DNA from 3 places in the Teredinibacter haidensis genome. Region 3 is predicted to be linked to each of the others. Evidence: predicted binding sites of a transcription regulator. Region 3 holds the regulator's gene; each other region holds the start of a gene.
The links. The regulator FliA, encoded in region 3, starts transcription of late flagellar genes. The targets are predictions, from matches to a motif close to TAAAGTTATNNNNNNNNCGGCCGATANCC.
Positions count from the first base shown of each region.

Region 1 (10,864 bases), 510 kb from region 3:
ATCATCCACAGCCAAGTTGTGGCGAGCGTAAGGTTTTATTTCCGGAAACAGAATTTGCATAACGGCCCCTGTTGTTTTTATCCTTAAATGACTAGCCAGCATGTTCCATCTTTTGCAGGCTCCTTTTCATTCTAGTCCGTTCGTGCGATTTTGTATGCGCAATCCGTAGGAAATAAACGAGGTGAGTCACAGTGGTGCAAGTAAAGCGTTGTGGTTGGTGTGGGGATGACCCCCTGTATGTAGATTATCATGACAATGAGTGGGGCGTCCCCATTCGAGATAGTCGTGAGCTGTTTGAAAAGCTGATATTGGATGGCGCCCAAGCGGGATTGTCATGGATTACAATACTGCGTAAACGGGAGGGGTATCGCCGGGCATTCGACCAATTTGACCCCGAAAAAATGGCGCGTTATACCGATAAAAAGCTTGAACGGTTACGGCTGGATCCCGGAATTGTTCGTAACCGCTTAAAGATTAACAGCGCTCGCCAAAATGCACGGGCCTATCTAAAACTTATGCAAGGTGAACAGAGCTTTTCTGAATTTCTTTGGCAATTTGTCGACGGACAGCCCCTGAATAATCAGTGGCTGTCCATGGCGGAGATTCCTACGACAACTCTTGCCGCAGAACAGATGAGTAAGGCGTTAAAAAAAGCAGGGTTTAATTTTGTCGGGCCGACGATTGTGTATGCGTTTATGCAGGCCGTAGGAATGGTAAATGACCACATGGTTGACTGCCACTGCCACAAAAAATGCGCGAAGCTGGCTAAATGTAAGTGACTGACGACGCAAGCTAGGATTCGGCTGATGAATCAGTGTTTTTTTCGGGTGTAAAGAAGCGCCCAAAGAAAATGCCGAGTTCAAAAAGGCACCACATGGGGAAGGCTAGCAGTGCCTGGGAAATAATATCGGGAGGGGTTAGTAACATGCCAATAACGAAACAGCCGACAACAACATAGGGGCGTTTGTTAGCGAGCTGAGCGGGGGACAGTATCCCTGATGTTATCAGTAATATCGTGGCGACGGGAATTTCAAATGCAGCGCCAAAAGCGAAAAACAGTTTTATTACAAAGGCCTGATATTTGCTGATATCCGTCATTACGGCAACGCTTTCTGGGCCGATAACAGTAAAGAAACCGAATACGAGTGGAAAAACGACATAGTAGGCGAACGCCATTCCCGCATAAAAAAGTATAATGCTGGAGGTAAGTAGTGGTAGCGCCAACTTCCTTTCGTTTTTATAGAGTGCGGGGGCTATAAATGCCCAAATCTGATAAAAAACAAACGGAATACTGATGAAAAATGCGGCGAAAAGGGTAAGTTTAAATGGGGTTAAAAAGGGTGATGCCACTTCTGTGGCAATCATATGGCTATTTTCCGGCAGTAGCTCTTGTAGCGGTTGGGCGACAAACTCATAAATATTATTGGCAAAGCTGAACAGCGCCAGAAACACAATAAATATGGCCAGGAAGCAACGTATCAGACGGGAGCGCAGCTCGATTAAATGCTGCACCATCGGTTGCTCTTGAAGTGTTTCTTCTTTTGATAAACTCATATATTCGAGGTTTTTTTATCCGCTCTTGGTTCGGTGTCGTCTTGGGAGCTCTCTGCCATTGCGCCAGCTTCCCCCGTTGTTGGTGCGGTTTCGCCTTCAGAATGCTCTACGGTAGCGCCAGCGTCCCCTGTTGCTGGTGACTGAGCTTGTTGGTCGCCAAGGATTTGTTGTTGCAGCTCGTCTTTTTTTGCCTTGGCCGCTCGCAACGAGGACAATACCTGCTCGTTATGAATTTCGCGGCGAATATCATCGGCCCCAATCTGCTTTTCAAATTCTGTGCGGGCAGCGGTAATATTGCGGCGTACGACACTTATCCAGATGGCACAAGTTTTTATGGCACCGGGCAGGCGCTCCGGGCCTATTACCACCAGCCCAATAACGACGATCACCATGATTTCCAGAAAACCCATATCGAACATATCTATTAACTCTGTGCATTAGGCTCGTTTTGACAAGCCGCTACTCTATTTGCTCTCGGTCTTCTCAGTTTTCTCGGGTTTTTCTCTGGTTTTGGTTTCGTTGACAGTGGAATCGTTCGTTTCTACTTTTTTCGCATCCGCATCCGCATCCGCATCCGCATCCGCATCCTGTTTGTCGTCGTCGCTGACGGCCTTTTTAAAGCCTTTGATAGCGCCACCCAAGTCGCCACCAAGACCGCGCAGCCGCTTGGTGCCAAACAGTAAAAGTACAATTACAAGAACAATCAGAAGTTGCCAAATGCTAATGCCACCTAAGCCCATAACAGGTTACCTGTGTTTATCGTTTAATGAATGGGTTAACCAGCTCTGCTGGCTTTTTCTTCTAGCCCGGAGAGATCGAAACGACGGGCCAGTTCTTTAAGTACATCGGATGAGCCGACACCGAGGTGAGAGAGCATAACCATGGAGTGAAACCATAAATCGGCAGTTTCGTAAACCAGTTTATCGGTTGTGCCATCGGTGGCAACATCTTTTGCGGCGATCAGGGTTTCTGTACATTCCTCTCCGACCTTTTCCAGAATTTTATTCAGCCCTTTGTAGTGTAGTTGAGCGACATAGGACGCTTCTGGGTTGGCTTGTGCTTTCCGCTCCGCCAGTACATTGTCGAGTGCAGCTAATACGTCGCTCATGAATAAATCTCTTTAGGGTCTTTAATAACAGCGGAGTTTTCTTGCCACTGACCATCTTTTAGTGTTCGGTAAAAACACGAACGTCGGCCCGTATGGCAGGCGATACCGCCCAGTTGCTCGATGACAAGAATAATAACATCTGCGTCACAGTCGAGTTTAACTTCTTTTACCTTTTGCGTATGGCCAGAACTTTCACCTTTGCGCCATAATTTTTTTCGCGAGCGCGACCAGTATACGGCAACGCCATTTTCTGCGGTAAGCGCCAGGGCTTCTCGGTTCATCCAGGCCATCATCAATATTTCTCCCGTAGCGGCATCCTGCGCAATGGCCGGTACCAGCCCCTCTGTTGTCCAGGTGATGTCATCGAGAAATGCTTGGCTGTCTGTCATGGGGGGCTCTTTAAAAAAGGGTAAGCATACCGGGTTTAGGGCGAGGGTTGAGTCGCGGCGTATCAGCTAGTGATCCCGGTCAACAATATAGTGCGCCAATTGCCGTAAATAACGGGCGCCCTGGTTGAAGGGGCTGAGAGCCTCCAATGCTTCATTCCGCAGAGCTTGAGCCTTTTCTATCGCACCTTCAAGCCCCAATAAAGAAACATAGGTGGGTTTGTTGCGTTCCGCGTCGGCGCCCTGTTGCTTGCCCAGAGTGGCGGTATCGGCGGTTACATCCAGAATATCGTCCTTAACCTGAAAAGCCAGGCCTATGGCTTTGGCGTAGACTTTTAGCTTTCGTAGTTGTTCATCGCTGGCATTGACGGAAATGCCACCCAGCACCACGGACGCTTCGATCAAAGCACCGGTTTTGTGGTGGTGCATGAGCTGTAGTTGTTGTAGGGCAAGAGCTTTTTCAACCGAGGCCAGATCAATGGCTTGGCCCAGTACCATTCCCTTTGCACCGGAGGCCTCGGCAAGTACTTTAAGTGCCGCTATGGCCTGCGCTGAACCGATATCATTGTTACTGGTAATCAGTTCGAACGCGTGGCACTGAAGCGCATCGCCCGCCAAGATTGCCGTCGCTTCACCGAAGGCAATATGGCAGGTGGGTTTGCCTCTGCGCAGCTTGTCGTTGTCCATCGCTGGAAGGTCGTCGTGGATCAGGCTGTAGGCGTGAATGCATTCTATGGCTGCTGCGTAGGTGTCGGTGGCGGCGTTTGGTTCTGCTAGGGCGTGGGCGGCGGCGGTAACTAGTACTGGGCGAATGCGCTTGCCTCCATTAAGCAGGCTGTAGCGCATGGCATCTAGAAGCTGGTTATCGGCTTCAGTGGCATTGGGGGATATAAACTCACCAGAAAGACTATCGAGTAATCGTTTCGATGTGCGCGACTGTTGCTGCGCCATAAATGCTTGTAGGTCCGCCATGCCTATTCTGCGGCCTTGCTTTCCAGCTCGAAAGGTTCGCTGCTGTGCTCGCCGTTATCCTGCTGCAACAGTATCGCTACTTTCTGCTCTGCTTCCTGCAACGCGGTTTGGCAGTTACGGGTTAGCTTAATACCCTGCTCAAAGGTTTTTAGGGAGTCTTCCAGTGACAGATCGCCGCTTTCTAGCTTCGATACTAGGGTTTCTAGATCCTCTAAAGATTTCTCAAAATTCGGTGTTTTTTTCGTCGCCACGTTAATTGTGCCTCTGGAGCCTGCGGTGTTTGGCGCAAACATACCTGAGCAAGCTAGGGGGGTCAATGCTCAACTGATGTGTTTCGTACGATTAAAACAATCGGGTTAGAGGCCGATAACTATCTTTTGGGATGGGACAAAAGAGCAGGGTCATTCATAACAAAGTATGGATAATAACCCTACTCCTTAGGCGAATTGTGTCTAGACTAGAAGTAAGTAATAAGCACCTGATTGGCCTGCAGGACCATAAAGTGCCTAGTTATAACCTTGAGAGGATAACTCTGTGGATTTAGCAACGATAGTGGGGCTCGTTGGTGCACTGGCACTGATTGTGGTTTCCATGTTGATGAGTGGCGAGCTGGGTATGTTTGTCAATGGTCCATCGCTGGTCATCGTGGTGGGGGGGACAGTTTTCGCAGTTATGGCGAAATACGGGCTTGGGCAGTTTCTGGGGGCAGTAGGTGTCGCGGGAAAAAGCTTTTCGACCAAGCTACCCGACCCGAACGAATTGATTGATGAAATTGTGTCGTTGGCGGACGAGGCCAGAAAGGGAGGCCTGCTCTCGTTGGAGGGTAAAGAAGTGAGCAGTGATTTTCTCCAGCGGGGTATTCAGTTACTCGTGGATGGTCATGATCCCGACGTAGTAAAAACGCTGCTATCCATTGATAAAAATAAAGCTGCCGAACGCCATGAAATTGGTTCCTCCATTTTTGCTGCCATGGCCGAAATGGCACCTGCGATGGGGATGATTGGTACCCTCATCGGTTTGGTTGCCATGTTGGCGAATATGGATGACCCCAAGTCAATTGGCCCGGCTATGGCTGTGGCTCTGCTAACGACGCTTTATGGCGCGGTGATAGCCAACGCTATGTGTGGTCCTATTTCGGATAAATTAAAACTGCGTGCTGGAGAGGAGGCGATGATCAAAAGCCTCGTTATCGATGCGTTGCTGGCTATTCAGGGTGGGCAAAACCCGAGAGTAATCGACTCGATGCTGCGTAACTATTTACCCGAGGGAAAACGTGTTGTTGAAGGCGCAGAGTAAAATTCCGGTGATTGAATCATGAGCGATGAAGAGGACGACTGCAAATGTAAACCGGGGCTACCGCCCTGGATTGCTACTTTCGCTGACTTAATGTCGTTGCTAATGTGCTTCTTCGTACTGCTATTGTCGTTTTCTGAAATGGATGCAATGAAGTTCAAACGCTTGGCTGGCTCTATGGCTCAGGCTTTCGGCGTGCAAAACAAGCTGAGCGTCACGGATATCCCTAAGGGGACCAGCATTATTGCCCAGGAGTTTAGCCCCGGTCGCCCAGAGCCGACGCCCATCAATGAGATCTGGCAGAAGACACAGGACATTACTGAAATGTCGATGGAGCAGTACTGTGTGGAGGAGTTCGATATCGAACAGGGGGATGAGGGCTATGATGCCGGAGTAAAGCTGCGGGTTAAGCAGCAGCTTGAAGAGTTGCTAAAACAAACAGAAGAGGATGCTTACGAGTTGGCGGGAGCGCTGCACGAACAGATAGCTGCCGGGCAGGTAGAGATTGAAACCCGTGGGCGACTTATCATTATTCGTATTCGAGAAAAGGGGTCTTTCATTTCAGGCTCCGCTGATATGGCTCCATCCTACAGGGACGTTATGCGGGAGGTGCGTGCAGTACTTGCGCTTAAAAAAGGCAAGATCGAAGTCCAGGGGCACACCGACGATGTACCCATTCGCACGAGTCGCTTTCGCTCTAACTGGGAGTTATCATCTTCGCGCGCTGTTTCTGTCGCCCATGAACTTATGGTGGGTGGAGATGTAGCGGAAAGACGTTTTGAAATATCGGGCTTTGCCGATACGGTTCCTCTTGCCCCTAACGATTCAGCCGAAAACCGTGCTCGCAATCGACGGGTAGAAATTCTAGTAAAACAGGGGCTGGAAAACGAGCTGGAAGAAGAAGACTTGAAGCTTTTGAAAGATGATAAAGAGGGGGCCGATATACTGCGAGAGCTGGATATTGCTCCGGAATATTTGTTCGATCTGGAACCTGAAGAGATTTTCTAATGCACGATGAGCGGCGGCGATATTTTCGTATTGATGAAACTGTGGGTATTGGTTACGAGGTGTTGCAACACTCTCACCACGATCCTCTGCAGGAGGAAGACGCGTCCGACGAGGGCGGGCGCATGGCAAGCCTTCTGGACGTAACTGAAGAGCAGGATGCAACAATAGAGCTGCTGTTATCGGAGGTTGAAGACGAGAATCCAAAAGTTGCAGAGCTTATAGGCCTGTTCAATCAAAAGCTTGAACGAATCGTCAACCATCTATTAATGGATAGCCACACCATTTCTCGTATTGCCCACAAGGTGAAAGAAGCTAATATCTCAGCGTGTGGGATAGGCTTTGTCAACAATGAAGAAATAGAGGAAGGCTCGAGCCTGAGGATGCATATAACTTTGTCGCCGGGCAATTTACGCATAGAGACTAACGGAAGGGTTGTTGGTTGTTCGCCCAATGGTGATGGTGAGAGCTATTACTGGCGATTGGACTTCTTTGGCATGAGCAAGAAGGATCAGGAAGCGCTAATACAACACATTGTGCGGACGCAGGGCTCGCAGTTAAAAAATTTACGTGACGTCGTATACTAATATTCGGTGCTGTACCTAGCTTCAGCGCTGCAGACAGTGCGGTCGTGAGCGTTGGTTCGCCCCGGTTTTTATTTTTGTGGGAGATATCTCACAAGAAAAAGCGACATGTGCCTCTGTTTTTTATTGGTAAATTCCTTAGAATGCACGCTGTCAAGGACGCAGCAGATGGATCTGCGGCAGGGAACAGCTTGGAGCGATGCCACATAGTACCTTAAAGGAATCAGGGTAAAATCCTGTGAGTTCGCCGCGACCGTAAAGGTCGCGGCGTTTTACGTTATAGATCCCATTTTGTTTCCATCCCCTACTCGTAAACACTTCTTTTATATTTGCCATTTCTAATAATAGATATTCTTGTTAGCCGATGTTGTTATATTGTGGTTAAAGCACGTGACCGTGCTTGCGGTGCATATCATCAGAGAAGAAAACTTAGTGAAAGCTCATCTCCTTGGCTATCTATTTTTACATTAGTGTGGAGCTACGATAATGCTGCTTGGCTTTAGGGCGCTGTTGTATTACAGGCTTTAATTGAAGCTTGCTCTAGTGGCCATACTCGTTTCTGTAACTACAGAAATGTAAAATTCAAATGTTCTATAAGAGCAGCTTGATGGCAACGAAATATTTAAAACATAGTCTCTTAGTTGTCACAAAGTATGTTCAAGCCAAGAGTGTAAAAATGCAAAGAGGGTCGCGTTTCTGCGACTTGACACCTCTTTAGGATGGAGTAATATCCGGAGAGAGTGAATGGCCAATATTGACAAGGGTTTACACTGTACTGATTCCGGTGTGGTCGGAACGAGGAGAGTTATCTTCAAGTACTTAAGCAGACGAGTGGCAGGTGTCCGTAATGGTTCGGCGCTATCGAGCTACCCCAGCGACTACTCTTCACCGAGGTGGGAGAGTCAACGGTTTAGTTACCTTCGCAACGCCTATGATGCTCCAATTCAAAACCCCCGCCCAGCGCTGCTCGGCGGGTTTTTTCGTTATGGTGGCCGAGCCGAGCCGAGTGTTATTCGCTACAACCGAAAGTGGTGCTAAAGCGTTAGTTGGGCTACGTATTAACCGGCCGATTATTTTCCTGTTAACGATTTTATGCTCCTTAAAATCGACGATGTGGTTCTATCGTTGGTCTATGCTTAGATGGCTGAGCTGTGATTTTTGTAAATCACTGGATAATATTATGGAAGCGAAAATACTGCGATTAAATATGGCGGGCCAACCCATCGAGTGGTTAAGTTGGAAGGAAACGGCCTGTCTGTATGCTCGCGGAATAATTGGTTGGACTTTGGGGGGGGTGGTAAAAAAAGCCCGAGGAGGCTATTCCCGAATGACCGGAAGGCAAACCGTTATTCCGTTGCCTGCGATTATTGCCTGTGAGGGTAGCCGCATGGCGCCTCTCCGGCGCAATCCCCCACTATCAAATAGCGCACTTTTTTCCCGTGATAATTATCAGTGCCTGTACTGTGGTTCGTATTTTGAGTTCTCTTATTTGTCGCGAGACCATGTTCATCCGACCAGTCGTGGAGGCAAGGATAAGTGGGAGAATGTTGTCGCCTCCTGTAAGCGCTGCAATCAGCGCAAAGGGGGCTCGCTACTTTCTGAAATTAGTATGGAATTATTGGCGTTACCTTACCGGCCCAACCCCTCTGAATATTTAGCGCTGATCAATACGGAACGTATTCGTGGCGATCAGATGGAGTATCTACGCCCACAATTTTACCGTTATAGCCCCCAGTTGACGTGTTGTGCTTAGCCGCGAGTGGTGCAGGTGCTAATGTCTATCCCTTTTAGCTGAGGAACAAAATTACAAGGGCCCTGACGGCTATCCAGCTGTTTGCAGATAATCTCATTCCAGGCTGTTTTACAGGCATTGGTACTGCCGGGTACGCAGAAAATAACGGTACCATTTGCCAATCCCGCTAAGGCGCGGGATTGAATTGTCGATGTGCCGATTTGCTCCAGTGATATCTGGCGGAATAACTCACCAAAGCCCTCTACCGTTTTATCCAGCAGAGGTGTAATCGCCTCTGGCGTGCTGTCGCGAGAGGTAAAGCCGGTACCGCCGGTAATAAGGATTACATGTGTATCTTCATCTGCAATCCAGGCTGATGCCGCAGCGCGTATTTTATAAATATCATCGACCACAATTTTTTTGTCACAAAGCGTGTGGCCGAAATCAGTCAGTGCGTTGATAAGGCTTTGGCCTGAGGTGTCGGTATCCTCATTGCGGGTATCGGATACTGTCAATACGGCAATGTTCAGTGGTATCAGATGTTGAGTAACAAGTTTTCCCATAATTCAAACCTTAATTGATTAACCGCCCAGCATTGCCAGGTGACGGGTCGAGCCGCTGTTGCCTTGGTGAAGGTCATGACTTTCTTTCTTTACCGTCAATAGATCGCGAAGGCGAGCTGCAAGTTGGTCGCTGCTTTCCGATTGTAAATACGGCCGCAACTTGTGGTGTTCTTCAGCGAATAAGCACAGGTGCATATTACCGTGAGACGATATTCTTAAGCGATTACAGCTCGCACAGAAATGCTTGCTATAGGGCATGATCAAGCCGATATTACCGGAATAGTCGGGGTGAGTATATTCTACTGCTGGGCCCGCATGCGGTTCCCGCAAGACTTGCAGCCAGCCATTTGTTTCAAGGTGTTGTTGAATTTCCGCACCACTAAAATGCTGCTGTTGGAAGAAATCTTTGTTGTCGCCCGTCTCCATTAATTCGATAAACCGCAAAGAGATCGGACGCTCACGAACATAGGCAATAAACGATTGCAACTCATGGTGGTTAAACTCGCGCATAAGAACCGCGTTGAGTTTGACTTTCTTAATTCCTAGCGCTACAGCCTGTTCTATACCGTTTAAAACTTCCTGTAATTTATTGTGGCCGGTTATTAAATGAAAGTTTTCCGCTTGCAGGCTATCGGCACTTAAATTTAACTGATCCAATCCGGCTTCAACTAACCGCGGTAGTAACTGAGTAATTTTATAGCCGTTGGAGGTGAGCGCGACGGTGTCAATGCCGGGTGTCGATTTACAGAGGTGAATAATCTCTGCAATATCTTTACGTAGGGTTGGCTCACCGCCGGTGATACGAATTTTTTTTGTACCGTTAATAGCAAAGGCTCCTACAATTTTTTGAATTTCATCTAATTGTAGGTAAGGCTCAGCTGTGTCCGAACAGTAGCCATCGGGCAAACAGTAGTTGCAACGAAAGTTACACTGATCCGTAACGGATAAGCGTAGGTAAGTAAACTGACGCTGGTAGCTGTCAGTTAATTGGTGGTATTGGGTCATAAGAGTGCCTTTCCAAATTTCGGGAGGCTGCACAATTTCTTCTGCAACCCGGCTATACATCCACTGAGGTACTGTGTAGTACCGAGCTGGAGTATTGCGGCTTCTCAACCTTGCCATACCGTTGGTTTAGAGTGGGAAGCTTCGGCTATAAGTAGGTGCTATTGTGCGCTGAAAGCAACTTTTTGCCAATACACCAATAGGGGTAGATATACCTGTGCTGTGGACGCTGGGTAGGGGGGCCTTTATACTCACCGGCTAAATATGGATACATTTACTGAGGTTGTATGGCACGGGATTACTGCTATTTATCGCATTTTGTCGCTATTCTTTCCCTACTGGTTTCTGTAAAAGCCCATACTATTAGCCTGGAAAAGACAGTTGACAATGACAAGCCGAACTGGCCCGTGTTTGAGCACATTGTCTACACCCATCCCAATGTGAGTTCTCAAGTAGGGGAAATCACGTTCACCGAATGTCGAGTTTCTCACCCGCTGCAGGCGACGTATCGAAATGTAGAGTGCGGTTCGTTACAGGTACCCGAAAATTACAGTGACCCGCAGGGGCGCCACATAAAACTGTTTGTTGCGCGCATAAAAGCGACGGGCAAGAAGGCCCATGTCGATGCCTTTGTACCCATTGCCGGAGGGCCAGGGGCTGCAGCT
Region 1 is NZ_CP060084.1:2,836,692-2,847,555, reverse strand. It holds gene pip (prolyl aminopeptidase) at 1-60, opposite strand, end outside; gene H5715_RS11265 (DNA-3-methyladenine glycosylase I) at 192-779, shown strand; gene tatC (twin-arginine translocase subunit TatC) at 793-1,554, opposite strand; gene tatB (Sec-independent protein translocase protein TatB) at 1,551-1,973, opposite strand; gene tatA (twin-arginine translocase TatA/TatE family subunit) at 2,019-2,294, opposite strand; gene H5715_RS11245 (phosphoribosyl-ATP diphosphatase) at 2,330-2,662, opposite strand; gene hisI (phosphoribosyl-AMP cyclohydrolase) at 2,659-3,051, opposite strand; gene H5715_RS11235 (polyprenyl synthetase family protein) at 3,118-4,020, opposite strand; gene H5715_RS11230 (exodeoxyribonuclease VII small subunit) at 4,023-4,271, opposite strand; gene pomA (flagellar motor protein PomA) at 4,555-5,316, shown strand; gene H5715_RS11220 (flagellar motor protein MotB) at 5,335-6,321, shown strand; gene H5715_RS11215 (PilZ domain-containing protein) at 6,321-6,905, shown strand; gene H5715_RS11210 (hypothetical protein) at 7,647-7,940, shown strand; gene H5715_RS11205 (HNH endonuclease) at 8,083-8,655, shown strand; gene moaB (molybdenum cofactor biosynthesis protein B) at 8,652-9,197, opposite strand; gene moaA (GTP 3',8-cyclase MoaA) at 9,216-10,202, opposite strand; molybdenum cofactor riboswitch at 10,193-10,361, opposite strand; gene H5715_RS11190 (alpha/beta hydrolase) at 10,487-10,864, shown strand, end outside.
Region 1: a site for FliA is predicted at 4,364-4,392, ahead of pomA (flagellar motor protein PomA). Genes of this name have one in related genera too.

Region 2 (10,864 bases), 650 kb from region 3:
GCTTTTTTTGGATCAGATAACTCCAGTCTGAGCCCTACTTTCGTTGGGTTTACCCTAAAGGGACAATGTACCATTCAGCTCGATGTATGCCTAGTCTAATAATGACCGATGCTCCCCTCAATGAGAGATATGATCAGCCAAGCATTAGTGGGTTTGCTTCAACTCAAAAACAGCAGCAGATTGGCGCGAATAACTACATAATACACGTTATACCTCTTTTTGTACCAGCACATTTCGGTAGGTGAGATTTATCCGCTCACCAACAGGTTTTCGAGTTTTTGGTAATGAATGTAACCAGTTACGCTGAAAGTTGCCGCTCATAATCAATGCATCTCCCGAACCCAAATAAAATTCGCATCGGTTACCGTCCACACCAGCTCTTGGTTTTATGAGGAATTTGCGAGTCTCTCCTAGGCTTACGGACGCGATTACCGGTGTTGAGCCCAGCTCTCTTTCGTTGTCGGCGTGCCAACCCACTGCATCTGCACCATCCCGGTACAAATTGGCTAACACGCTGTTATAGGGTGACTGGAATGTGTCTTGAAGGCGATTTTTAATTGTGCTCAGGCGCTTATCCCAGGGCAGTGGTTCAAAGGTTTGGGCTGAATAGCGCAGTGCCGCACCCTTATCGCCAAACCAACACTGCATGCGTGGAATGCGCGTTTTTTTACCCGCTACGGTAATGTAGGGTTGCTGCCAGGGAAGCTGCGATCGCAACTGCCCCATTAAGTGCTGAGCCTCATCTTGAGGTAGCCAGTTTTTAACGTAAACAAGCCTGCAGCTATCACCCAATTCAAAAACCTGGGGCTGCTCAGTTTGTGATGAAAACAGGTCTTCCTGCATGGGATTAGAGAGTGTTGTACCACTGTTCAAAACGCGCTTCGTCGAAGGGCCAACCGATCTCCCGGTTGGATTCGCGAGCTTTTACGACGGGAATGCGGGTACCGTACAATGCCAGTAGCTCTTCATCTTCTGCAATATCCACCCACTCGGGCTGGGCGCTGCAAGAGTTAGCGATAACATTCTTTGCCAAGTCGCACAGGTGGCAACCAAGCGTGCTATATAAAATCAGGCTTTGCATGGTGGTGTGTTCCTCGTGAAGCACCAAGTTTACACCACCACGGCTGGCGGGAGCAGTTTGCTTATGCGTGCAATCGCCCTAATGCACCGAACATTTGCCCCATGAACGGCTTGAATTGCGGGAAGTGTGGATGATCACCAAAACGGCCCCTGCCGGCAAACTCCGAAATTTCAGGTAGTTGATCTGGCTGAAAACCGACGCGGTTGGACGCTTCGCGCACGCTTTCCAATTGCTGAATAAAATCGCTCATTCGCGCCACTCGGTTATCAATCCCCTCGGGCGAGTAGTGCCGATTGCTGCTGCCAACGCGCAGCTGATCACTCTCAGCGTTGGCAACCGCACCGTAAGTGCTCTCGATTCGACTGTATTCCACCTGAGTCAGATCTAGGGAAAAGCGCGCAATTTCATCGCTGTCGTAACCAATTTCAAGTGCCTTTTCATAGGCTTCGTAGACGTCGCCGGTAAAGAAGGTGTCGGCAATATCGCTCAACTGACCGAGCAGATCGTTAATTGCGCTTAATTCTGCGGCATCCAAATCGCCATCAACAGATATACGGAAATCTTCCATACCAGCGCTATCTTTCTGGCTCGAGGTTCCCGATGCCGTGCCAACACTCTGCTCTCGCTGACCCTGGTCGGCGTAACTGTTTATAGTAACCAGATCACCATCGTTGGTTCTTAAACGTAGGCTGTACTGCCTACTCTCGGATTTCTCCTCGTCCATACGTGTGTAAAAATCTTGCGTTGGCTGTATCAGCGCCGACAGCGTTTCAGCTTCCTGATTGCCGGTGAGTTCATCCACCAGCGGCTGGAACGCTTCTAACGGGGTGCTCGGCACAGTTGGCGCTGCATCGGAAGCCGATGCCGTAGCCGGAGCTTCAATATTTTCTAGTTCGTACAGAGCTACATCTGCCGCAGGATTTTCAAGGCCGTATTTGTCTGCCATTTCAGCAAACCCGGCAGCGACCTGATTAAAGGTTTGCTCAACAGCGCGTTTAACGTCACCTTCGTACAGTCCCATATCCTGGAGCTGCTGAATGGCCTCGTTGTATCCCTGCCTGAAACCCTCGAAACCGGCCTGCAGCCGCGACTGCAGCTCTTCTTGCGGCAGGCCATCCGATACGTCTGTGGCAATACGCTGCTCGATAAAGGCGAGAATCGTTGCGGCACCGGGGCTTTTATCGCTACTTGTTGGCTCGGCAACATTCGACGTGGCCTGCACATCGCTACCGCCAAGGGTTGGGGAGCGGAGATCCGATGTGGTTACCGGTGCACCGTAGGTGACAGGCGGCCCAGGCGGCGTCGCAGGTGTGTAGCGCGTTTCTGTGTAGCTATAGGAAGTAGATAAGCGAGCACTAATAGTCGTGGTACGACCTTCACTCTGAGCCTCCACCGTGGTGCTTTGATCCGTTGTACTGGAAATCTGCGTTGTGGTATGGCCGCTTTGACTGGGCGGAGTGCCAGTATACTGAGTCGGAAGGTGGATCATTAGGTGGCTCCAAATACAATCCTTTAGTTATAACCCTCATTTCGGCCATCTGAGGGCTAACTTCAATAGTATTTGGTTCTTAAGCAGGCTGTGCTTTAACACTAATAACGAAGGTAAAACCAAACCGCGGCACATAATGCTACCGCGAGAAAGAGCCACATGCCAAACTTCCCACCCTTACCTTGTTCGGATATTGCGTTGCCATTGCCACCCGTATAAACAGGATGCTGTGGCGGTAGCTTTGCACGAACATGGGAGCGAGACTCACCAATACCGTGCGTGGCGGGTTTGTCAGCGACTCCTCCAGGGGTGTGACGCACCTTCATCTCGGCAACACGCAGAACAGGTCTGACGGTTGTAGATTCCAGATCTGGCTGGGGACCAGAAACCTGAAAAGACAGGGTATCGAATCGAACCTGATCGCCAGGCTTCAATACAGCCTTCTCAATGCGCTGACCATTCACGAAGGTTCCGTTTGCCGATTTCAGGTCCTCGACAAGCAGCCCTCTTTCGCTTTCTTTCAAACGTGCGTGCTTACGGGATAAATGCGCGATGCCGAGACTGATATCACATTCTTTGGCGCGCCCAAGAATCGCTACGCCGTGAATAACAAACTCCCTTCCGGCTAGAGCGGTACCAACAGGAGTTAATGTCCACTGCGAGCTTTCATCCGTACTATCTTGATTTTGTTGAACTTTTTGTATTCTAGAATCTACTATTGTGGCTTCCTTGAAACCCAAGTTAAGAATATCCCCGTGGTTAAGTACACGCGCCCGCTCTACTGGCACACCGTTGACTTTAATCAGGTGATCGCCGATCAGATTTGTGATCTTTGCCTGATTATCGACAACATTTATTTTGGCATGCTGAGGACGCAGATGACCGTCCGCAATGGTAAGGTCACAGGCAATCTCGGAGCCGATACTGTACTCGGGATCGACTAACCAGATGGGTTTAAGATTTTTATCTTTAAAACAAAGTTGCAGCATAGAGGTGAACGTAGGTTGTGGGCTGTTGAGTAAAGATGTGTAAAAGAACTTTCACAATTCTAATTGTATTATCTATTATCGAAGCATAAATAAAGATTCTTAACAGTTTAGATCTAATCGTTATTAGTGTCAGGAAATATTACAGTACTAATTACTCAACCGTTGGATATTAATCAAAACTATGATTGGAACTCCAAATACCAATAGTCACAAGAGTTAATTACCGCCCGACAAGAAAAATCACTGCAATAACGCGATTTTAAGTACGGATTCGAAGACACTCCTGCCATTTTGCTTTAATCTGGCGAAAAAACGTTGCATGCAGGTCAAACAAGCGAATACACAATGCCACTAACCCACTTTCACGCAGCCACGGATGTCGGCCTTCAACGTAGCAATAACGAAGACAGCTACTTGAGCATGCCATTTCTTGGGGCCTGGGTTGTTGCAGATGGCATGGGTGGCCACGCCGCTGGTGAGGTGGCCAGCGCAATTGTTTGTGAAACGATTCAAGAGCAGTTATCGAAAGGCGTTTGCCTTTCCGACGCCATTCAGCTCAGCCACAAGGCTGTGCTAGAAGCCGCTAATCGCGGTGTTGGTGGCTCGGGCATGGGCTCTACCGTCGTGGCCTTGCACTCAAGAGGCAGTGAATACGATATCGGCTGGGTCGGCGATAGCCGTGCCTACAGCTACTATCCCTCTCGCCCTAAATCGTTACGCCAGCTGACAAGAGATCACTCCTATGTGCAATATCTGGTCGACTCAGGCGTAATCACGCCGGAGGAAATGCACAATCACCCGGAAAAAAATATTATTACGCAGTGCCTTGGATCTACGGATCTTGAACAGGTCGATGTAGGGTTGGTAACGGCCAAGTGGCACAATCCACAATGGGTAATTTTATGCAGTGACGGCTTAACAGATGCCGTTACAGATACGGAAATAACCAGTATTCTCAACAAAACAACGTCTGTAAACGATACGACTGAAACCCTTATTCGGGCAGCGCTAAACAACGGCGGCCGCGATAATATTACCGTACAGGTCATTTCCAATCCTGGCGGACTGGCTCGACTTGTCCACAGTACGACGAGTACTCTGAGCAAAATTATCCCCTAAACGGTGCGCCAGGCACCCTATCTGTGGTATAAAGCGCCGCTATTTCAGCAACCGCTAGCTCAAGCAATTACAGCCAATTTAATGCCCACTAAAGCGTCCAATTTGCTAAAAATTCTCTTTGCCACCACGATGGTCGTCGGGCTGGGTATATGGGTGCACGTCTCCTACGGCTGGATTGAAACTTTATCGCGTTGGAACGGTGTCCCAGTCACCTTTGTTATTGGTGGAGCTCTTTTTGTGGTTTTCAGCCACATTGCCCGAGTCGGTCGAATCCACTATGCGTTCAACCGGCTACAGCCCAGCCCTTTTCGAAAAATACTGGCGGTAAGCCTAGTGCACAATACGGTGAGTTTTCTATTACCTATGCGTCTCGGCGAGCTGGCTTTGCCGGCTCTCAGTCGCCACCAGCTCAACATTGATATCAAATACTCTATGGCAACGCTCTTGCTGATTCGGCTGTTCGATGCCCATGTATTACTGTGCCTACTCGTTTTCTTTGCCGGTAACCTCTGGCTCGACGAATATGCGGTGATTGCCCCCATTGCCCTGGTAGTTTCTCTACCACTCGGGATGCATCTTTTACAGGCAGTGGGAAAACGAGTAGGAAAGATCGCCTTTGCCATGCCATTGATTGAAAACCAGCGCACATGGATAACCTTATATTGTTACAGCGTGGTTATCTGGAGCGTAAAACTGTTTGCCCTGGCCCTGCTAGCCTCGACCCTTGGTCATCTGCCCATTGACCATGCATGGATTGCGACTATCATTGCCGATGCCAGCGCACTTTCGCCCATTACAGGCTTTGCCAACGCAGGGACTTTTGAGCTTGCCTTTACCCTGCCGTTGTTACCGCTGGGATATGCATCAGAACCCTTGGTGAAAACCGCGGTCAATGTCCACCTGTTCATCTTTATTATCAATATTTGCGTGGGAATCGCAGGCTTTGTTCTGTTAGAGTCCAAACGCTCACCAACATCATCCACATAAGGTCTTCACGTTATTATGCATTTACCAAGCCTTACTGTTGTTATTCCGGTTTACAACGAAGAAGAAAATGTTCTACCACTGTTTGAAGCACTCAAGTCAGCGCTGGAACCCTACGCTGGAGACTGGCATGTCATTCTGGTAAACGACGGAAGCCGCGACAAAACAGCAGTTAACGTTAATGAGTGCGTTCAATCTTTTGGTGATCGTTTTAAGCATATCGAGCTACAGCGTAACTTCGGCCAGACAGCGGCTATGCAAGCAGGCATTGATGCAGCTGAAACAGAACTCATCGCGACGATGGATGGCGACCTGCAAAACGACCCAGCCGATATTCCACGCCTGGTTGAAGAGCTGCTGGAAAAAGATCTGGACCTGCTGCAAGGCTGGCGTAAAAACCGCAAGGACGCAGCCGTCTCCCGCAAGCTGCCCTCGCGCATTGCGAACAAGCTTATTCAGCGCGTAAGCGGCGTAAAGCTAGATGACTACGGTTGTAGCTTGAAGGTCTACCGCGCAGACGTGGTCAAACAAATTCGTCTCTACGGCGAAATGCACCGATTCATTCCCATTTGGATGGCAACTGTGTGCCCTCCTCATCGCATAGGCCAAACCGTTGTTAACCACCGAGCGCGTATGGCTGGAGAATCTAAATACGGCATTACACGGACTTTCCGCGTATTGATTGATTTGGTTACCGTATTTTTCTTCCTGAAATTCCGAGCACGTCCGGGCCACTTTTTTGGCTCTATTGGTTTGTGGGTTGGGGTCATTGGCGGTGGCATGATGGCACACCTAATGTTTGTTAAGTTTATTCTCGGTGAAAACATCGGTGAGCGACCGATGCTGTTGATTGCCAGCATTATGATTATTGCATCCCTGCAATTTTTAACCACCGGTGTACTATCGGAAATACTAAGCCGAATATTTTTCCAAACCACCAATGTGAGTAGCTATAAAGTAAGGCAGCCGTTGAATTTTGAGCTTGACGATAAAGTAACGGAAAAAGAACCTCCCCAATAGGTACTCCAACAAGTATTCAATGTTGGCGGCTATTAGCCGCCTTTTATCTATCTACAATATGGAAAAGCAATCAAACCGTGCACCATCTAAGCCAGCAACTACGACGTTTTTTGACCTCACCTCTCGCCCTGTACGCATGTATTGCACTGAGTTTTTTCCTGGGGCTAGGTTCCGTACCCCTATTCGATTTAGATGAAGGTGCATTTACAGAGGCGACGCGGGAAATGCTGGAAAGCGGTATTTTCTCCGCCACCTACCTTGATGGAGAGCCCCGATACGACAAGCCTATTTTCTTCTATTGGCTACAAGCGAGTAGTGTCAGCGTATTTGGTTTTAATGAATGGGCATTTCGATTGCCTTCGGCGCTTATGGCTTGTCTGTGGACGTTTGCCGTTTTCAGTTTTGTACGTGAATTTGTCGGCCGAACCCGTGGACTTATTGCAGCATTGTTTTTAGTCAATTCACTTTGGATTGCCTTAATTTCCCGCGCTGCCATAGCCGATGCCACACTCAACGTATTCTTATGTATGGCTATTTTTGATATTTGGCGCTACACCAAATATCAGAAAACCTCGCTCGTTCTCCGCATTTACTTATGGATGGCTCTGGCTACCTTAACCAAGGGGCCCGTAGGCGTTGTCGTTCCCCTGTTGACCTCGTTGATCTTTTTTATCACAAGTAGAGTAGATAAAAAGCTCTACCTCGCCTACCTAAACCCACTAGGCTGGTTAGTCTATATTGGCACGGTGGCGCCCTGGGTAATTGCTGTTTATATGGAACAAGGCAATGGCTTCTTCGAGGGCTTTATTGTTGAACACAATCTAAAGCGTTTTTCCGCAACACGCGAAAGCCACGGCGGAACAATATTTTATTACCTGCTGACCTTACCTCTTATCGTCCTACCCTATACCGGGTTGCTCGCAGGGGTATTCAAGCCGATCAAACAGCAGTTGTCTGACCCTTTAAGCCGTTATCTGCTTATTTGGTTTGCCGTGTTTTTCGTGATTTTTTCTCTTTCAAAAACACAGCTGCCACACTACATACTGAACGGTTGCGTCCCACTAATTATCCTTTTTGCGCGCCAGAAAAAATTGTTCCACAGAAGGCGCTGGTCCACGCTTTTCCCTATTGCATTTATGGCACTACTGGTAGTTCTTCCCCAACTTATTGCCATCGCAGCAGAAAGTTCGCGCGGTTATGACGGTGCGGCCTTATCTCGCCACAACGATATTTTTACCGTTTCCTATACAATCTTTGCCATCGTTGCGTTTGCATTGATGCTTGTTGCCAGCTTGCTGCCCAAGCTCCTGACTTGGCAAAGGCTTGTTATCGTCGGCGTTATCCTAAACAGCTTTACCTTCACCGTATTTGCTAAAGTCGCGTCCAATTTCCAACAAGCTCCGATTCACAGCGCAATACAATTTATTGAACAGCGCAAGCAGACGCTGGGTATAGAAGAAACTGTCGTCGCCTACAAAATGCATATGCCGAGCTTCAGTGTCTACCGCGAGAGGATCACGCCTCTGCGCGCCCCCCAAAACGGGGAGCTGGCGATCACAAGGGTTGACCGCGTAGACAGCCTTAACCGACACGTATCCAATCAACTAGAAAACAGTGAAGCAAAACCCATATGGCAAATGGGGGGGCTGATTATGTTCGAAATTTCCAGCACAAACGCTGGAAGAGAAGGCCTTTAACGATGACGGCGATTTACCAATACTTTAAAACGCTGAATAGTCGTCATATGGCGCTTTGCCAGGAGGCCCATGAGGCGACGTGGGATTCACATAGAGACAATCTAATTCAGTTGCTCTGTATTGCCAGCCTGCTTTTGCTTAGCGCTGCGGGTGGCTATGGTATAGCTGGCTATCATTTTGCGTTTGACAGTATTAACAGCCTCTCTGCATTAATACCCGAGGCACTGTTGCACAATATTACTGTGTTTGGCGATGGCTCTTTTTTGCTAGCGCTTGTTCTTTTATTCAGTGCCAAAAATATTCGTTTCCATTGGCTTGTTTTTTTGGCCGCCATTATTGGCGGTATTGCTTCGAACAGCCTCAAAGATATTTTTGACCTCCTGCGCCCCCCTGCCGTATTGGACGCCGGTAGCTTTAACCTATTTGGCAAAGGCTACAAGTACCACAGTTTTCCATCAGGACACACACTTACCGCATTTTTAATGGCAACAGTACTTTATTACTACAGCCAAAAACACTGGCAAAAAGTGGTCGTTTTATTGGCGGCATTTGCCGTGGGACTAAGCCGAATATGGCTGGGAATTCACTGGCCTATCGATACCTTAGTCGGTGGTGCGTTAGGTATTATCTGCGGCCTGGCGGCCATTACTTTAACCCAACGCTGGCACGCGGGCTTATCCAACAAAATGCACTGGTTTGTTTTGGCCTTGCTTATTATTGCCCCCATAATGCTTCTGGTAGAAAAAAACGACTACCGGTTAGCCCTGCCGCTGCTATACATCACCGGCTTGCTGGCATTATTTAAAACGCTAAAACACTATTTTATTCCGCCAACGCCCGAATCAAATGTAGCAATTGGCAGCGCACAGATAAAGCTTCCAGTTATTCCCGTTTGGGCAAGGGCTTCAACTACTTTCTGGGTGTTTCTTGTACTTATTACGGCCTATCGCATCGCCGTGCTTTTACAGCCACATTTCAGTCTGTTTTACGATGAAGCCTACTATTTTCACTGGTCCCTTAATCCCGATTTGGGTTACTACTCAAAGCCTCCCATGGTGGCGTGGGCAATACTGTTAAGTACCAGCCTGTTCGGAAACGGTGTTATAGCAGTAAAACTAATGGCAAGCATACTCTACGGAGCCACTGCGGTTGTTATTTACTCCACCATTAAACGCTATAGCTCTGCGGTAAATGCCCTGGTTGGCGGATTGGTTTTCCTTACCATTCCAATGATCGGTTTTAACAGTGAATTTATTACCACCGATGCTCCACTGATCTTTTTCTGGAGCCTCGCCCTTGCATACTCACTTAAGGCTATTAAGACAAAAAAGCTTACCGACTGGTTGCTACTCGGTGTATTTTCGGGCTTTGGAATGCTGAGCAAATACACCATGGGAGCCCTACCACTTGCGGTGTTTGGCTTTCTGCTGACATCAAAAAGCTATCGGCCTCTACTGTTAACCGCGGGCCCTTGGCTGGCTGCGGTAACTGCGGGGCTTATATTCAGTCTTAATATTTATTGGAACTTCAGCAATAACTGGGTCGCGTTACACCATACGCAGGAAATTTCACAAACCAGCGGTAAGCTGTTTAACTTTTCCTCTCTTGCGGAATTTACAGCAACCCAATTTCTTATTTTCGGCCCGATCTGTAGCTATCTGCTAATCAAAATTGTGTATTCACTTATCAAGCAAGCAAAACAGGCAGAAACAACCGAGACCGTAGACCGCGCTCAATTTCACCTATTACTCTGGGTTATGCTCGTGATTTTGGGGGCAATTTCCCTGCAAGCATTTTTGTCCAGAGCCTTTCCGAACTGGGCTGGCCCCTGGATGGTTGCAGCCACCATTATTCTGGCCATGGGCTGGCAATCTACTTACACTGCAAAACGCTTTTATCAGTATTTGAGCTATGGTCTTGCTCTAAACCTGTGTTTACTTTCCCTGTTCTACCACTGGCCAGCTGCATTGCGTTGGCTCGATATTGAAGCTACGGCGAAAAACGATCCCTTTCATCGTGTAACTGGCTGGCCAGAATTAGGCGAGGCCTTAATGCCTTATGTTGAGTCCCACCCGGATGCTCTACTCGCTAGCGATTCCAGAGACCTACTCGCCTATCTGGGCTACTATGGAATGCCTGGGAAATTTAAATTTGCCCGCTGGAATCCAGATGCGGATAAGATTCGCGACTACTATGATTTAAAAGTTAATTTACGTAACTGGGCAGGGCAGGAAAAACAAGGTTTTCTGTTTGTATCGAAAAACGCTCCGTCCGAACAGATAACGTCTCGCTTTGAGCAAGCTATCCCGCTGGGAACTCTGACAGCCCATCCCTATAAAAACGAAGAAAAAACCGTAACCATCTCCCTTATGAAAGGTTTCAAGGGGTACCCAGAATATGAATAAGCGCCCTTCTTTCAAAACGTTTTTACGTCTAGATGTTTCACTATTTTTACTGACAGTCATCTTTTTTTTGGTATGGCCAA
Region 2 is NZ_CP060084.1:1,673,577-1,684,440, forward strand. It holds gene H5715_RS06545 (alpha-ketoglutarate-dependent dioxygenase AlkB family protein) at 208-873, opposite strand; gene H5715_RS06550 (glutaredoxin family protein) at 848-1,081, opposite strand; gene H5715_RS06555 (DUF5610 domain-containing protein) at 1,143-2,570, opposite strand; gene H5715_RS06560 (FHA domain-containing protein) at 2,672-3,559, opposite strand; gene H5715_RS06565 (PP2C family protein-serine/threonine phosphatase) at 3,905-4,678, shown strand; gene H5715_RS06570 (lysylphosphatidylglycerol synthase transmembrane domain-containing protein) at 4,781-5,665, shown strand; gene H5715_RS06575 (glycosyltransferase family 2 protein) at 5,681-6,682, shown strand; gene H5715_RS06580 (ArnT family glycosyltransferase) at 6,760-8,379, shown strand; gene H5715_RS06585 (glycosyltransferase family 39 protein) at 8,382-10,784, shown strand; gene H5715_RS06590 (phosphatase PAP2 family protein) at 10,777-10,864, shown strand, end outside.
Region 2: a site for FliA is predicted at 2,607-2,635, ahead of H5715_RS06555 (DUF5610 domain-containing protein). Genes of this name have one in related genera too.

Region 3 (10,864 bases):
TGCTACTGTCCACTGCCGCCGCCATAATGGTGACACGGGTTAACAGCTCGGAGGATATGAATCGACAGGTGCTGTCGCAAATGTTTGCGTCTCCCAAGGCTATGGCCGTCACCGCCTGTATTCTATTTATTATGGGTGCCATACCCGGAATGCCCCACGTTGCGTTTATTAGTCTCGCGGCGATTTGTGGCGCTATTGCTTATTATATTCACTTCAAACAACAGCAAATCGAGGTGGTGGAAGAGGGCGGGTTTCAGCACGGCGCACCGGGAGCTATGCCGAACCGAGGAGATCTTCCTCCAACAATTTCTGGGCCCGCAGGCCTACCATCACCAGCAGGTTCAGTCTTAACCGAAGAGCCTACTGAGGTTAGCTGGGACGATGTTACACCCGTCGACATTATCGGTCTGGAAGTGGGGTACCGGCTGATCCCCTTGGTTGATAAAACGCAAAACGGCGAGCTGCTTGGGCGTATAAAGGGTGTGCGAAAAAAGCTTTCTCAAGATTTGGGTTTTCTGATTCCCGCAGTTCATATTCGCGATAATCTGGACCTGATGCCCAGTGCCTATCGCATCACTTTAATGGGCGTAAGTGTCGGCGAAGGTGAGGTCTATCCAGATCGCTCCCTGGCAATTAACCCAGGGCAAGTTTTTGGTAAGTTGGAAGGAACCGTTACCCAGGATCCGGCCTTTGGGTTGGAGGCGGTATGGATCGATGAAAGCCAGAAAGATAAGGCGCAAACCTTAGGTTACACCGTGGTAGATGCAAGTACCGTAGCTGCCACTCATCTTAATCAAATCATTCAAAGCCATACCCACGAACTGATCGGCCACGAGGATGTACAGAAGTGGCTGGATCTACTAGCAGATAAATCACCTAAGTTGGTTGAAGAGCTGGTTCCCAATACGATATCCATCAACCAGTTGTTAAAAGTACTGCAAACATTGTTACGTGAACAGGTGCCCGTTCGGGATATGCGAACCATTGCAGAAGCGTTGGCGGCGCACGGCAGTAAAAATCACGATACCGCCTCGCTCACCGCCATTGCTCGTGCATCACTGGCGCGTCAAATCGTCCAAGGTATTGTCGGTGCCGATCTTGAACTCCCCGTGATCACCTTTGATCCAGCCCTGGAACAATTGTTGCTACAGTCGGTACTACAGGCACAAAAAACTGGCGCCGATGAAGGGGCGCTACTGGAACCACAGTTGGCCGAACGTATGAACAATGCCCTGGTAGCCGCAGCGCGAAAACAGGAAAGCGGCGGAAAATCTATTGTGCTGTTAGTTGCGGCTCCCATACGTTCAATGATGGCCCAGTTTGTTCGATTTAATATTCCCGATATGCGTGTGCTGGCCTACAACGAAGTGCCGGATAACAAGCAAATCACCATAGACGTCAGTGTTGGCGGCGAAGTACTAAGCGGTTAAACCCCTAAGGTTTAACCCAGCAGGAGAGACACCATGCAAGCTACAGGCAATAATCTGGTTAAGCGATTTGTTGCGCCCACCATGCGCAGGGCATTGGATCTTGTGCGAGAAGAGATGGGGGCAGAGGCCGTTATACTTTCCAGCCAAAAAGTTGCCGGAGGCGTGGAAGTTGTCACCTCCATGGAGCCGGATTTACCCACACGGGGTATCGATGTGCGACGGGAATTTGGCAGTCACTTCGATGCTGATCTGGATCGGGCGATGGAAAGTGATTCGGCCTGGCATGCTCAAGCCGAAGTAGATCGTGCCGCTGCGCAGTATTCCGGTCGCGTTGAATCGAACGAGCCTAACCAGGCCCCTATCGGTCGTGGCGCAAAAATTGCCCAGGAAATTGAGCGTGCTCGTGAGCGTATGCTGGATGCGAAACGTCGCGCTAAAGAAAGCGAAAGACCTATTAGCGAGCTGCCCACGCCTCAGCGCTATGCCGAGCCTGCAAGCGTACAGCCGCAGCCAGAAATGCGGCCGCGACCTGTAGCCGCAGCGCGTGCAGCAGTCCAGCCAGTAGAAAATAGTGGTTCTGAACAGGATGAACGTTTGGAAACCCTGCAGAGCGAACTGGCGGATATGCGTATGATTCTGGAGCAGCAGCTGTGGAGAATGACACAACGCGAGCAGCCTTTGGAAATACCTTCACAAATTAAATTACCCGCGGGGTTCACTGTTTTACACGAGCATATGAATCGCTTGGGAATACCCGAAAGTCTGGGCCAGCGGTTGATACAAGAGTGCGGGCATCACAGCAAAGTGAGTAAAGCTTGGCGTGACTGTATGGCGCGGTTGGCCAAAGATATTCCTGTTGCTGGCGGCGATATTATCCAGCAGGGTGGAATTTTCGCCTTCGTCGGGCAGACCGGTGTGGGTAAAACCACCACCATCGCCAAGCTAGCCGCACGCTACGTGCTTGAACACGGGCCGGGGAAAGTGGCACTGGTAACAACCGATACCTACCGGGTGGGAGCTTACGATCAGCTGCGTTCGCTGGGTCGGATCCTGAACGTTCCTGTACGCGCTGTGGACGGAGAAAACAGTCTTGTCACCATTCTCTCCTCCTTGCGCCAGTTCCCTTTGATTCTGGTCGATACCGCAGGCTTTCGCCATGGAGACCCTATGCTCAAGGATCAGCTGCGCAAGCTAGATACCTGTGCAGCTATTAAGCGAGTGCTGGTTATGGCGTGCAACAGTCAGGTTCAAACCATGAAGGCCTCTACCCACGCCTATAACTCGCAGCATGGTGTTGATGCCTGCGTTCTTACCAAGCTTGATGAGTCGGCGAGCCTGGGTGAAGCCATCAGTGTTGTACTGGAGCGACAACTTCCTGTCGCCTATACCACCGATGGACAGGAAATCCCCAAAGACATCCGCTGTGCCAGTGGTCATCAATTAGTCGCTGCGGCCGTTGGATTGTTAAAAACGACTACAGAACAACCAATTTCCGCTTTTAATGGAGGTTAATCGGTGCAAGGGCTGCAGCGTGAAAAACGTCATCTATACTTGGTGGAGCCAAGTTCTAAACGAGTAAACAACCGTATGAGTGCTAACCGACCAATTAAAGTAATTGCTGTTACCGGCGGCAAGGGTGGTGTAGGCAAAACCAATATGTCGGTTAACCTCAGCGTTGCGTTGGCCGAGCTAAACCGCCGGGTTGTGTTAATGGATGCCGATCTAGGATTGGCCAATGTTGACGTATTGCTGGGGTTACAGGCTCGCTACACCATTGCCGATGTGCTCGATGGCAGTAAAACGCTAAGAGACGTTTTATTAAACGGTCCCGGCGGTGTAAAAGTTGTACCGGCGTCTTCAGGTGTGCAGCAAATGACGGCGCTGTCACCGCAAGAACATGCGGCATTGATCTACGCGTTTAATGAATTGAGCGAACAGATGGATGTTTTGGTAATTGATACCGCCGCCGGTATTTCCGATACCGTTGTGAGTTTCGTACGTGCTGCGCAAGAGGCCATCATTGTTGTTTGCGACGAGCCATCGTCCATTACCGATGCCTATGCACTTATCAAGATCCTCAATGTTGATCACGGTGTTTTTCGTTTTCGCGTAATTGCCAATATGACCCGCAGCAACCAGGAAGGCATTAACTTATTTAATAAGTTAAATGCTGTTTGTGAGCGATTTTTAGATGCTTCGCTGCAATACCTTGGAAATGTGCCTTTCGACGAAAACGTTCGCAAAGCGGTACAGAAACGCCAACCACTTATTCAGTTTGCCCCACGATCGAAAGCAGCGAATGCCGTGCGGGCAATGGCTCAAAAAATAGACCAGTGGCCGGTGCAAGCCAGCGCACGAGGCCATTTGGAATTCTTTTTGGAGCGCTTACTTACCGCTGATGTCAGTGGGTATTAGGAACGTTTCCCAATGGTAAGCCCCAGTGGTCGCCCACCCCTAACAGAAATTTCACATTATTATTTGCGTATGTTTTATGTCAGTTACCGCGGTAGATAATTTAATGGTATATGAGCAAACGCAGGAAGCGGTACCCCAAATCAAGGTCGAAGATTATTTGCACTTGGTCAGCCGTATTGCGTACCACATCATGGCTCGCATGCCTTCCAGTGTTCAGGTGGATGACCTTATTCAGGCTGGAATGGTGGGGCTGCTGGAGGCGTCACAAAAATACGACGCTACTAAAGGCGCAAGTTTTGAAACCTATGCGGGAATTCGTATTCGCGGGGCCATCGTTGATGAAATGCGCCGGGGCGACTGGGCGCCACGCTCCGTGCACCGAAATACACGACGGGTATCCGAGGCAATAACCAGGCTGGAATCGCGCTTGGGGCGCGATGCCAAAGATGGCGAAATTGCACAAGAATTAGACATGTCGCTTGATGAGTACCACAGCATTCTGCGCGACAGTACCTCCACACGCTTATTCAGTTTGGAAGAAACTTACGAAGACGACGAGTCTCGCCTCAGCCAGCCAGAGCTAAGTGAAGCTCTTCTGGGGCCGGCAGAGGGCGCGCAGCGCGGAGCACTTCAGGCGGCGCTGGCAAAGGCGATACGAGATTTACCTGAGCGAGAGCAGCTTGTGCTATCACTCTATTATGATCAAGAGCTAAATCTTAAAGAGATAGGTCAGGTCTTGGGGGTGTCAGAATCAAGGGTGAGCCAGATACATAGTCAGGCGGCGTTGCGATTGCGTTCCAGGCTTACAGATTGGCACCGGAATGATTAAAGTGTGAGATCAAGGTATTGCCAAAAATATGTCACTTAAACTGGCCGACTTGTAATCTACGACTAAACTTAACCAGAGATTCTAAAAATTACTATGGCATCAAAGCTATTGGAACATACGATAACTAGCAGATTGCCAAGAAACACATTTGGGTAACGGAGGTTGAATTGGACAAAAACATGAAAATCCTGATTGTTGACGACTTTTCGACAATGAGGCGCATCATCAAAAATTTACTTCGCGACCTTGGGTTTACTAACACCCAGGAAGCTGATGACGGTACAACGGCATTGCCAATGCTGCGCAGTGGCGATTTTGATTTTTTAGTTACCGACTGGAATATGCCAGGAATGACCGGTATCGACCTGCTCAAAGAAGTCAGGGCTGATGCGAAGCTGGTGAGCCTACCAGTGCTAATGGTTACGGCAGAAGCCAAACGGGATCAAATTATTGAAGCCGCCCAGGCTGGCGTAAACGGTTACGTTGTTAAACCGTTTACAGCACAGGTATTAAAAGAAAAAATCGATAAGATTTTTGAGCGCGTAGAGGGCTAGCAGCCAGGCGGATCAGTCAATGGATATAAATGAACATTCCCACAATGAGGAATTTTTGTCGCAGTTAGAGGAATGCTCTACTCGCCTTGTGGAGAAGCTCCAAAGCGACAACTACGGTGAAGCTTCCGCGCTTATACACGGGTTAGTTGAAGCCAGAGATAAACATATTTTTACCAGTGTCGGCCAGCTCACCCGGGCGCTGCATAATGCAATCGTTAACTTCAATGTTGATGCCGATTTAGAAGCCGAGCCTCCCGAAATCAATCAATCGGAAATTCGGGATGCCTCCAGTCGACTTAACTACGTTATTAGAATGACGCAGGAAGCGGCTGATAAAACGATGGATAAAGTTGAAGCTGTTGCCCCTATCGCGATGAATCTAGGGCAGGAAGCAACGCGTTTACGCGATGAATGGCACCGTTTAAAGCGTCGGGAAATTTCCAAGGAAGAATTTAAAGAACTGTATAACCAGATGGGCGATTTTCTTGACCAAATGGAAGAAGGTACTGTGCAGCTAAACAAATCCCTGCAGGATATTATTCTGGAGCAGGGCTTCCAGGATCTGACCGGGCAGGTATTAAAAAAGGTGATTAGTCTGGTCACCGATGTAGAAGATGAGCTGGTTAATTTGATGCGTATTGCCGGTCAGGTGGAGCAGGTTACCGGCATGGCGAGCGAAGGGAGTGATAAACAAAGTCTCCCAGAAAAGAACAATAGTGTAGCCGAAGGGCCACAAATTCATGCAGACAGACGCGATGATGTGGTTTCGGGGCAGGACGATGTAGATGACCTGTTATCGAGTTTGGGGTTTTAGGTCCATCATTGGAATCTAAACGTGTGTAATAGACAGTTAACCGGTCGGAAATGACCGCCGGTTTAAAGGAGCATTGAATGGCATTTGGCGAAGATGAAGATATCCTACAGGACTTCCTTGTCGAAGCTGGAGAAATAATCGAGCTGCTATCTGAACAGTTAGTAGACCTTGAGCAGAAGCCTGACGACCGGGATTTGCTCAATGCCATTTTTCGCGGTTTTCACACGGTAAAGGGTGGGGCGGGTTTTCTGCAGTTAAATTCGATGGTGGATTGCTGCCATGTAACTGAAAATTTATTCGATATTTTGCGCAACGGCCAGCGGGAAGTGACCCCAGAGCTGATGGATGTTGTACTCCAGGCTTTGGATGCGGTAAATGCTCAGTTTGCTCAGGTGTCTGCTCGGGAAACTCCCGAGCCCGCAGATCCACTGCTGATTAATGCTCTTGAAAGGCTTGTCTCCGGTGAAGATCTTGCTGTGGTCGAGCCGACTCCAGCGGTAGAGGATCGTGCGGAGCCGGTCGCGAGTGGAAGCGGTGATATCGACATCACCGATGATGAATTTGAAGGTTTTCTCGATGCGATCACCGGCGAGACTAAAGAAACGAAGCCGGCATCCGCGCCGGTAGCATCTTCCGGTTCTGAAGAAATTTCTGAAGATGAATTTGAAGCATTATTGGATCAGCTGCACGGTAGCGGTAAAGGCCCCTCTGGTGACTCTCCTGTGTTGCCGACACCCGTCACGAGGGGAAAATTGGATAGCGATGAAATATCGCCGGATGAGTTTGAAAGCCTACTAGACCAGCTGCACGGTTCGGGGAAAGCGCCGGGGAAACAGCCCAGCCCAACAACGCCTGAGTTGATCAACGATGACGAGTTCGAAGATCTTCTCGACCAATTACACGGTAAGGGCAAAGGGCCTACGGTTCCTGAGTCTTCTGCAGCCGCTCCAACGCAAAAAACGCAGGAGTCAGCCCATACGCCGAAGCCTGCCGAGAAGGCAAAACCTGCCGTTAAGGCAGTACCTGCAGCTGCGAAAGCACCCGTCCGAGCAGCGGCACCAAAAACCCGTGAAGCTTCAGGGCAGGCTGCCCCCAGTGCTGAAACGACCGTAAGGGTCGATACTCAGCGGCTCGACGATATTATGAATATGGTCGGCGAACTGGTCTTGGTACGTAATCGCTTGGTACGTCTGGGGCTGGAATCTGCTGATGAGTCCATGCAGAAAGCCGTGGCCAACCTGGATGTTGTAACAGCCGATCTACAGACCTCGGTTATGAAAACACGCATGCAGCCGATCAAAAAGGTGTTTGGCCGTTTTCCACGAGTGGTGCGAGATCTTGCGCGTAATCTGAAAAAAGAAATTGGTCTTGATCTGGAAGGAGAAGAGACCGATCTGGATAAAAACTTGGTGGAAGCACTAGCTGATCCGCTGGTTCACCTAGTGAGAAACTCTGTTGACCATGGAATTGAATTGCCCGCAGTACGTGAAGCAAAAGGCAAATCGCGAGTCGGAAAAGTTATTTTGGCAGCAGAGCAGGAGGGCGATCATATTATGCTCTCTATTTCTGATGATGGCGGTGGAATGGATCCCGATATGCTGCGTGAAAAAGCCGTTGAGAAAGGATTATACGATGCGGATGCCGCTGCTCGACTTAGCGATAGCGAAGCGTTTAATCTGATATTTGCACCGGGATTTTCTACCAAAAAAGAAATTTCCGATGTCTCGGGTCGTGGTGTGGGTATGGATGTGGTGAAAACCAAAATCACCCAGCTAAACGGCTCTATAGAAATTGATTCGAAAATTGATCGGGGCACCTGCATTCGTATCAAGGTGCCTTTAACTCTTGCGATTATGCCAACCTTAATGATTATGCTTGGCCGACAAACATTTGCTTTACCGCTAGTAAGTGTGAATGAAATTTTTCATATGGATCTCACCAAGAGCCATATCGTCGATGGACAGGAATGTATCACCATTCGCGATAAGGCCATTCCCATTTTCCATTTAAAACGCTGGTTAGTGAAAAATAATACGTCAGTTGGATTGCCAGAAGAAGGACATGTTGTCATCGTCTCTGTGGGTACAAAGCGGGTAGGCTTTGTTGTAGATGCGCTGATTGGTCAAGAAGAAGTGGTTATTAAACCATTGGGGAAAATGTTGCACGGAACCCCCGGAATGGCCGGTGCAACCATTACTGGTGATGGAACAATAGCGCTTATTCTCGATGTACCGAGCATGCTTAAACGCTATGCGGGCAATGCCTGAGTCAATCGAAATGCAGAGGAGGACTCGTGCCATATAAGGTTTTAGTTGTCGATGATTCCAGCTTCTTTCAGCACCGCTTGAAAGAAATTATTAATGAATGCCCCGAACTTAAGGTTGTTGGTATAGCGGCTAATGGGCAGGAAGCGATTGAAAAAGCCGCCAGTCTGCAGCCCGATATCATCTCCATGGATTACGAAATGCCGTTACTCGATGGTGTTTCTGCTGTGCGCGCTATTATGGCCGAGCGTCCGGTACCCATTGTTATGTTCTCCTCTATGACCTATGAAGGCGCAAATATTACTCTGGAAGCGCTGGATGCTGGTGCCGTTGACTTTATTCCGAAAAATTTTGCGGAAGTGTCAAAAAATTCGGATTTACTCAAGCGCAGGTTACACGAAAAACTTATCACGTTTGCGAGTCAGGCAAACATTGCACCAGTCCGCTCTACCGATGAGCTAGCCGCCGAAGCAAACGTTCGCTCCCAGCGGGCAAGAGAAAAAACGGCTGCGTTAAGGGAGCGAATAGCCAGCAGAACTGCACCAACAGAAAAATCAGCAGCGCAACCGCACCGCCCTCGCTCAGAAAAACGAAACCTTAAAGGCAAAGTAAAGTTAGTTGTTATTGGGGCTTCAACCGGAGGGCCGGTCGCTCTCTCCGATATTATTACTCAATTACCAGCAAATTTTCCCGCCGCCCTTTTGGTGGTACAGCATATGCCAGAGAATTTTACTAAAGCGTTTGCCGAACGTTTGAACAGATTATCGGCAGTGACAGTGAAAGAAGCACAAAGTGGCGATAAGTTAGCCCCCGGCAGTGTTTTGATCGCTCCTGGTGGAATGCAAATGATGCTAGATCGCACAGGGAGCGCTATAAAAATTATTGCGGGTGATGATCGAGTTAATTACAAGCCCTGTGTCGATATTACCTTTGCTTCGATTGCTAATTTTTATCATGAGAAGGTGCTGGCAATCGTATTGACTGGTATGGGCTCCGATGGTTGTGATGGTGCGCGAATATTAAAAGACAAGGGGGCTGTCCTTTGGTCGCAGGATCAGGCGTCCTCTATTGTTTACGGTATGCCTGCGGCGGTTGCTAAAGCCAATTTGTCAGACGAGGTTCTGTCTTTGGGAGAATTCTCTTCTCGCTTAATCAGTGATTTGTAGCGGGAGGCTCGATGGATTTTCTTAGTGTCCTCGGCGTTATTATCGGGTTTGCTGCACTTCTCGGCGGAAACTTCCTGGAAGGCGGCTCATGGAACTCTCTTGCAAATGGTCCTGCAGCGATTATTGTCGTGGGCGGCACATTCGGAGCCGCTATACTGCAAACCCCGTTCAATGGTTTACGCAGGGCAATGTCTCTGTTTAAATGGATCTTCAAACCTCCTCGCCAAAAATTTCAGCTGGGCATAAAGCGTGTAGTTGGCTGGGCCAGATCTGCCCGTAAAGAGGGCCTCTTGGGCCTGGAAAATATTGCCGAGCGCGAAAGCGATGCCTTCTCCAAAAAGGGTTTACGTTTATTGGTCGATGGCAGCGAGCCAGATGTCATTCGCCATGTTTTGGAAACTGATCTGATTGTGGCTGAGCAGCGTGATCACGATGCCGTTCAGTTTTATGAAAGTATGGGCGGCTATGCACCGACTATAGGTATTATTGGTGCTGTCATGGGTTTGATTCACGTGATGCAGCATTTGGCTGACCCTGCAGAATTAGGGCCAGGTATCGCCGTTGCCTTTGTGGCAACGATTTACGGCGTTGCTTTTGCCAACTTATTATTATTACCGATCGCCAACAAATTAAAATCCTGCATTAAAGAACAGTCTCAGTTTCGTGAGCTGCTGATAGAAGGCATTATTGCTATTGCCGACGGCGAAAACCCAAAAGCGATCGAAATGAAACTAAGTGGATACCTCCACTAGCGTGGTCGCTTCGGAACGTGCCATGAGACGACGCAACCCTATAGAAACCAAAATTAACCACGAACGCTGGTTGGTCTCCTATTCCGATTTTGTTACGCTGCTGTTCGCATTTTTTGTGGTGATGTACTCCGTATCACAGGTCAACGAGAATAAATACCGTATATTGTCCAGCACGCTTCAGTCTGCTTTTTCTTCGCAGGCGGGTCAGCCGGTAGATGCCCAGCAGCAAACCGAGCTGGTGTCACTGGATAGCCTGGAAGCGGAACTGGAAACCTTGTTAGAAAAGATGATTATTGACGGCTCGGTGTCTGTTTGGGGAAATGAAGACTGGGTCGAGCTGGAGATTAACGCCAACTTGCTGTTCAATTCGGGCAGTGCAGACCCAAGCGCTGAAGCTAAGCAGATATTTGCCGATGTCGCTGACGTACTTGCCCCATTTCAAAATGCCGTAGCGGTTAGCGGCCACACGGATAACATTCCCATACGAACCGAGCGCTACCAAAGTAATTGGCAGTTGTCTTCCGCGCGAGCCGTTGCGATAGTCAATTTATTGGCATACACCGGTGTTGACCCGACGCGCTTATCGGCTACTGGCTATGGTGAATATCAACCGGTTGATGACAACTCAACTGCACAGGGG
Region 3 is NZ_CP060084.1:2,326,539-2,337,402, reverse strand. It holds gene flhA (flagellar biosynthesis protein FlhA) at 1-1,430, shown strand, start outside; gene flhF (flagellar biosynthesis GTPase FlhF) at 1,464-2,942, shown strand; gene H5715_RS09015 (MinD/ParA family protein) at 3,018-3,845, shown strand; gene H5715_RS09010 (RNA polymerase sigma factor FliA) at 3,949-4,674, shown strand; gene cheY (chemotaxis response regulator CheY) at 4,842-5,228, shown strand; gene H5715_RS09000 (protein phosphatase CheZ) at 5,248-6,042, shown strand; gene H5715_RS08995 (chemotaxis protein CheA) at 6,120-8,309, shown strand; gene H5715_RS08990 (protein-glutamate methylesterase/protein-glutamine glutaminase) at 8,336-9,472, shown strand; gene H5715_RS08985 (flagellar motor protein) at 9,484-10,224, shown strand; gene H5715_RS08980 (flagellar motor protein MotB) at 10,247-10,864, shown strand, end outside.